2 regions of the Micromonospora sp. NRRL B-16802 genome follow, and region 1 is predicted to be linked to the other one. Evidence: predicted binding sites of a transcription regulator. Region 1 holds the regulator's gene; the other holds the start of a gene.

Evidence for each region. Region 1 encodes HrcA, which represses chaperone genes, less so after heat shock. Its sites were predicted from a motif close to GGTTNGCACNCTCNNNNNGAGNGTGCNAACC; they were not measured.
Region 2: groES (co-chaperone GroES) is a predicted target of HrcA. The motif match lies at 2,378-2,408, and genes of this name have one in related genera.

Annotation. Positions count from the first base shown of each region.
Region 1 is NZ_LGEB01000061.1:60,702-64,208, reverse strand. It holds gene dnaJ (molecular chaperone DnaJ) at 1-241, opposite strand, end outside; gene hrcA (heat-inducible transcriptional repressor HrcA) at 315-1,337, opposite strand; gene ADK66_RS16220 (DUF4870 domain-containing protein) at 1,549-2,232, shown strand; gene hemW (radical SAM family heme chaperone HemW) at 2,351-3,507, opposite strand, start outside.
Region 2 is NZ_LGEB01000110.1:258,141-261,647, forward strand. It holds gene ADK66_RS28085 (molybdopterin-dependent oxidoreductase) at 1-94, opposite strand, end outside; gene groL (chaperonin GroEL) at 219-1,859, opposite strand; gene groES (co-chaperone GroES) at 1,930-2,244, opposite strand; gene ADK66_RS28100 (methyltransferase domain-containing protein) at 2,546-3,507, shown strand, end outside.

The sequences.
Region 1 (3,507 bases):
GACCGCCGGCGCCACCGCCGCCCGGGGCGAGCGGGTCGCCACCCAGGTCGACGATCTGCCGCTTGCGGTCGTCCGAGAGGACCTCGTACGCGGCGTTGATGTCCTTGAACTTCTCCTGAGCCTCCGGGTCCGGATTGACGTCCGGGTGGAACTGGCGCGCCAACTTGCGGTAGGCGCGCTTGATCTCGTCATCGGAGGCTTCCCGGCTGACACCGAGGATGCCGTAGTAGTCCCTGGCCACTGCGTTCCGTGTCCTCATGTTCGTCTCGCGTTGCGCCGACCGGCGGCCGCAGCCGGCCGTCGGCCCTGACTTGTCAGTTCTGGGCCAGCAGCTCGCCCACGTAGCGTGCCACGGCGCGCACCGTGGCGATGGTGCCGGGGTAGTCCATCCGGGTCGGCCCCAGCACCCCGAGACCGCCGACGATTGTGCTGCCCGGGCCGTATCCCGTGCTCACCACCGAGGCGGCGCGCAGGTTGTCGAACTCGTTCTCGTCGCCGATCAGCACCCGGGTCGTGCTCGGCTCGGTCTCGCCGATGAGCTTGAGCAGCACGACCTCCTCTTCCAGGGCTTCGAGGATCGGCCTCAGTGAGCCCTGGAAGTCGAGCAGGCCGCCCCGGGTGAGGTTTGCGGTGCCGGCAAGCGCGATGCGTTCCTCGTGCCGCTCGACGAGCGTCTCCAGCAGGACGGAGGCGAGGGTGGCCATTGCCGGACGCAGCTCGGCCGGCACCTCCTCGACCAGCGCCTGCACCAGCGGCGGGGTGTCGGACAGCCGCTCACCGGCGAGCTTTTCGTTGATCATCCGGCGCAGGTCGGTGACGTCGTCGGCGGGCACCGGACCGGGCAGCTCCACGAGCCGCTGCTCGACACGGCCGGTGTCGGCGATCATGACGAGCATCAGCCGGGTGGTGGAGATCGGCACCAGTTCGAGGTGCCGCACCGAGGAGCGGGCCAGGCTCGGGTACTGCACGACGGCCACCTGGCGGGTCAGCTGGGCGAGCAGCCGGACTGTGCGGTGCACCACGTCATCGAGGTCGACAGCGCCCACAAGGAACCGCTCGATGGCCCGGCGCTCGGCCGGGCTGAGCGGCTTGACGCGGGACAGCCTGTCGACGAACAGCCGGTAGCCACGGTCGGTGGGCACCCGCCCGGCGCTGGTGTGCGGCTGCCGGATGTAGCCCTCTTCCTCCAGCACGGCCATGTCGTTGCGGACCGTGGCCGGGGAGACACCGAGCTGGTGACGCTCGACCAGCGCCTTGCTGCCGACCGGCTCCTGCGTGGAGACGTAGTCCTCGACGATGGCGCGGAGCACGGCGAGCTTCCGGTCGTCCAGACCCATCCTCCGCACCTCCTGTCGCACGTCGGCCACCGACCCGAACGGGGCCGGTGGGCCGCCTGGCACTCGACTGTAACGAGTGCCAGTCTACGTCGGCGCGCCCGCCGACGCGATGATCAAGGGCGTCGCTGTTCGTACCCTGTTGGCCGTTCAGCCTGTCGGCTCGGCGGTGTCGCTCTGGTGCGGCGTTGCCCGCCACCCCTACCGTGACACCATGACTGAACCACCTCGCCCACCCGGCGCGGGAGACCCTGGCGGCTATCCGCCGGAGCCGACCTCCCCGCCGGCGGCCCCCGGCTCGCCCTACTCGGCCGAGCCGCCCACCGCACCACTGTCCGGGGCACCTGGCTCGGGCGGCTATCCCCCGGCCGGCGGTTATCCGCCGCCCACCGGTGACCAACCGCCGTCAGGTGGCTACCCTCCGCCGGGTGGGTATCCCCCGCCCGGCGACTATCCCCCAGGTGGCGGCTATCCCCCGCCCGGTGGCTACCCGCCGGGTGGCCCCACCGGCGGCTATCCGACGGGCGGCGCATACGGCGCCCCCGGCGGCGGCTACGCCAACAACGAGGACAAGACCTGGGCGCTTGTCGCGCACTTCGGCGGTGCCGCCGGCGCGCTGATCAGCTTCGGTCCGCTGGGCTTCGTGGCCCCGCTCATCGCCTACCTGGTCCGCGGCAACCAGTCGCCGACCGTACGGGCGCAGGCCCTGGCCGCGCTCAACTTCCAGATCCTCTGGTCGATCATCGCGTTCGTGCTGCTCTTCGTGAGCTGGTGCCTGCTCTTCCTGCCCAGCATCGCGGTAGTGGTGATCCAGATCCTGTTCGGGATCATCGCCGGCATGAAGGCCAACGAGGGCGCGTCCTACCGCTACCCGATGTCGGCCAACTTCATCAAGTGATCCGGGCCGGCCGCTCCCCCGGCCGGTCCGGCGCACCGTCGCCGGCCGGGGCAGCGCGTCGGCCGGGGCAGCGCGTCGGCCGGGGCAGCGCGTCGGCCGGGGCGGCGCGCCGGTTCTTTCAGGGCAGCAGGTCACGGACCACGGCGTCGGCGAGCAGCCGGCCGCGCAGGGTGAGCACCGCCCGACCGGCCGCGTAGTCGTCGGCGGTCAGCAGTCCGTCGGCAAGCGCACGGTCGGCGCCGGCCCGGCCTGCGGCGTCGAGCACCGACAGCGGCAGGCCGCTTGCCAGCCGCAGCCGCAGCATCACGTCCTCCATGTGCGCCTCGTCGGCGGTGAGCACCTCACGGGCCAGGCCGGGTGACTCGCCGGCGGCCAACCGCTGGGCGTACGTCGTGGGGTGCTTCACGTTCCACCAGCGCACTCCGCCGACGTGACTGTGCGCTCCGGGGCCGAGCCCCCACCAGTCCGCGCCGGTCCAGTACAGCAGGTTGTGCCGGCACCGGGCGTCGTCGGTGCGGGCCCAGTTGGACACCTCGTACCAGGACAGGCCGGCCGCGTCGAGGGCGGCCTCCGCGGCCAGGTAGCGGTCCGCTGCCACGTCGTCACTTGGGTACGCCAGCTCGCCGCGCCGCATCCGCGCGGCCAGTCGGGTGCCGTCCTCCACGATGAGGGCGTACGCGCTGACGTGGTCCACCCCGGCGGCCACGACCTGCTCCAGCGAGGCGGCGAAGTCCTCGGCCCGCTCCCCCGGCGTGCCGTAGATCAGGTCCAGGTTGACGTGCTCGAAGCCGGCGTCGCGGGCTTCCAGGGCTGCGGCGGTGGCCCGGCCGGCGCTGTGTTTGCGGTCCAGGATCGCCAGCACGCCCGGGGAGGCGGACTGCATGCCCAGCGAGATCCGGGTGTAGCCGGCGTTGCGCAGCAGCTTCAACGATTCCGGGGTGACCGATTCCGGGTTGGCCTCGGTGCTCACCTCGGCGTCGGCGGCCAGCCCCCAGGTGCGGTCGATGCCGTCCAGGATGCGGGCCAGGTCGTCGGCGGGCAGCAGGGTGGGCGTGCCGCCGCCGACGAAGACCGTGTCGACCCGGGGCGGCGGGCTGTCGCCGAGCACCCGGGCGGCGAGCGCCAACTCGGCGAGCACAGTGTCGGCGTAACCCTCGCGGCTGGCCCCTCCGCCCAGCTCGGCGGCCGTGTACGTGTTGAAGTCGCAGTAGCCGCAGCGGCTGGCGCAGAACGGGACGTGCACGTACACGCCGAAACCGCGCGCACCGACAGCGC
Region 2 (3,507 bases), on a different contig from region 1:
CGGTCAGTACGGCCACCGGTTCGGCGACTCCGATGGCGACGGTGGCGGCGGTGACTCCGGCCAGCGCGGCGTACCGCCGCGACGTGGTGCTCATCGACCCAGTGTGCGCGGTCGGCTCGCCGGGCTGCCAACCGTGACGGCGCTCGATGGCGGTTTCGGGAACAAGCCGGGGCACACCGTCGTGGACGGTGTGCCCCGGAAAGGGTGGTGCTAGCGGGTCAGAAGCCCGGGCCGTGCTGGTGACCGTGGCCGTGGCCGTGCCCACCGGCGCCGGCCGGCTCGGCCTGCTCCGGCTTCTCCACCACGAGGCTCTCCGTGGTGAGCAGCAGGCCGGCGATCGAGGCGGCGTTGGTGACCGCGTTGCGGGTCACCTTCACCGGGTCGATGATGCCGGCCTTGACCAGGTCGCCGTACTCGCCGGTGGCGGCGTCGAGGCCGTAGCCCCACTGCATCTCGGCGACCTTCTGGGTCACGACGTAGCCGTCGTGGCCGGCGTTCTGCGCGATCCAGCGCAGCGGCTCGACGAGCGCCTTGCGCACGATCGAGACGCCGACCTTCTCGTCACCGGTGAAGCCCAGGTCGTCGTCGAGCACCGGAAGGATCTGCACCAGGGCGGCGCCGCCGCCGGGCACGGTGCCCTCCTCGACCGCGGCCTTGGTCGCCGCGATGGCGTCCTCGATGCGGTGCTTGCGCTCCTTCATCTCGACCTCGGTCGCCGCGCCAACCTTGATCACGGCGATACCGCCGGAGAGCTTCGCGAGCCGCTCGGCCAGCTTCTCCCGGTCCCAGTCGGAGTCGGAGGCCTCGATCTCCTTGCGGATCTGGGACACCCGGTCCTCGACGTCGGCCTTCTGGCCGCCGCCGTCGACGATCGTGGTGTTCTCCTTGTCGACCACGACGCGCCGAGCGGTGCCCAGCACCTCAAGGCCAACCTGGTCGATCTTGTAGCCCAGCTCCGGGGCGACCAGTTCGGCGCCGGTGGAGATGGCGATGTCCTGGAGCAGCGCCTTGCGCCGGTCACCGAAGCCCGGGGCCTTCACCGCGCAGACCTTGAGGGTCTTGCGCAGCGAGTTGACCACGAGGGTGGAGAGCGCCTGGCCCTCCACGTCCTCGGCGATGATCAGCAGCGGCTTGCTGTTCTGGAGGACCTTCTCCAGCAGCGGCAGCAGCTCCTCGATCGCGGAGATCTTCTGCGTGGTGACCAGGATGTAGGCGTCCTCGAGGACGGACTCCTGGCCCTCCAGGTCGGTGACGAAGTTGGGCGAGATGAAGCCCTTGTCGAACTGGAGACCCTCGGTCACCTCCAGCTCGGTGGTGAGCATCGAGCCCTCTTCGACGGTGATGACGCCGTCGCGGCCGACCCGCTCCATCGCCTCGGCGATCAGCTCGCCGATCGTGGAGTCCTGCGCGGAGATCGTGGCAACGTTCGCGATCGCCTTCTGGTCGGCGACCTCGACGGCCCGACCGAGCAGCGCCTCGGAGATCTTGGTGGCTGCCGCGTCGACGCCCCGCTTGAGGCCAGCCGGGTTGGTGCCGGCGGTCACGTTGCGCAGGCCCTCACGGACCATCGCCTGCGCCAGCACGGTCGCGGTGGTGGTCCCGTCGCCGGCGACGTCGTTGGTCTTGGTCGCCACCTCCTTGACCAGCTGCGCGCCGAGGTTCTCGTAGGGGTTGGTGAGCTCGATCTCCTTGGCGATGGTCACACCATCGTTGGTGATCGTCGGCGCACCGAATTTCTTGTCCAGGACGACGTTGCGCCCGCGCGGGCCGAGGGTGACCTTGACCGCGTCAGCGAGGGCGTTGACACCGTGCTCCAGCAGGTGTCGGGCGTCGTCCGAGAAGCTCAGGATCTTCGCCATAAATGTCCCTTCGAAGCGACGTTGCCCCGGCCCGGCGAGCCGGACCGGGGCAACGACACTGATCGGTTGCTTACTTCTCGATGACCGCGAGGACGTCGCGGGCGGAGAGCACCAGGTACTCTTCGCCGGCGTACTTGACCTCGGTGCCGCCGTACTTCGAGTAGAGGACGGTGTCGCCGACCTGCACGTCAACCGGAACCCGGTTGCCGTTGTCGTCGACGCGCCCCGGGCCCACAGCGAGGACGGTGCCCTCCTGCGGCTTCTCCTTGGCGGTGTCGGGGATCACGATGCCCGACGCCGTGGTGGTCTCAGCCTCGTTCGCCTGGACCACGATGCGGTCCTCGAGCGGCTTGATCGCAACCTTGGTCGCGGTAGTCACGGGCATACCCTCCTGGGGTACTGGTTTCGTTACCGGCCGGCGGGGCCGGCCAGCGTCAATTGCCACATGCCACCGGGCGGGGCCGTCGTCGCGGGTGCCGGTCCGCCTGGCGTTGCGCACCCGGGTCGCGAGACCCGGAAGCTGGCACCCTCGGGGTGAGAGTGCTAATCGCAGGTTATTCCGTGGCTGGCACTCCGTCAAGGAGAGTGCCAACGCACGGCCTGTCGTGTCGCCACAATCTCGGCGCGCCGGCGTCGGTCATCAACCCGGACCGGCCGCCACTGCCGCTGGTCGGGACAATGCTCGGGTGAATCTCGATCAGCTGGCTGCGCTGCGTACCCCCGAGGGGTCGGCCGCACTCGCGGCGGCGGCCGGGCTGGCCGGCGGCGACCCGCTGGCGGCGGCGTCGGCCCTTCGATCGGCCGGGGTGCCACCCACGCTCGCGGCGGCGGCGCTCACCCAGGCGGAGCTGCGCCACCGGGCGGTCGGCAAGTTCGGCCCGGCCGCCGCCGGGATGTTCCTCACCCGCGCCGGCCTGGAGCAGGCCACCCGCCGGGTCGTCGCGGACCGCCGCGCCGAACGGCTGCACGCGGCCGGCGTCCGCACGCTGGCCGACCTGGGTTGCGGCCTCGGCGCCGACGCGCTCGCCGCCGCCCGCGCCGGCATCCGGGTGTACGGGGTGGAGGCCGACCCGGTGACCGCCGAGATGGCAGCCGCCAACGCCGCAGCGGCGGGGCTGGCCGAGCGCTTCACTGTCGAGTGCGGCGACGCCACAGCGTTCGACGTCTCCCGGGTCGACGGCGTCTTCTGCGACCCGGCCCGGCGTCGGGCCGGCACCGGCCGTCGGATCTTCGACCCGCGTGCCTACTCACCACCGTGGGACTTCGTGACCGGGCTTGCCGAACGGGTGCCCCGCACTGTGGTGAAGGTGGCGCCGGGGTTGGATCACGCGCTCATCCCGCCCGGCGCGGAGGCGGAGTGGGTGAGCGTGGACGGCGACCTCGTCGAGGCGGCGCTCTGGTGCGGCGAACTGGCCCGGGAGCCCCGCCGCGCCACCGTCCACCGCCAGGAGGGCGCCGGGTTCCGCCGCCACGAGCTGACCGGCTCGGGTGCCGTCGAGGCCCCGGTCGGGCCACCACGCCGCTACCTGTACGACCCGGACGCGGCGGTGGTACGCGCGCACCTCATCGCCGAGCTGGCCGGTGAGCTGGACGCCACCCTCGGCGACCCGAGCATCGCCTACCTCTACGGCGACCAGCCGACCCGCAC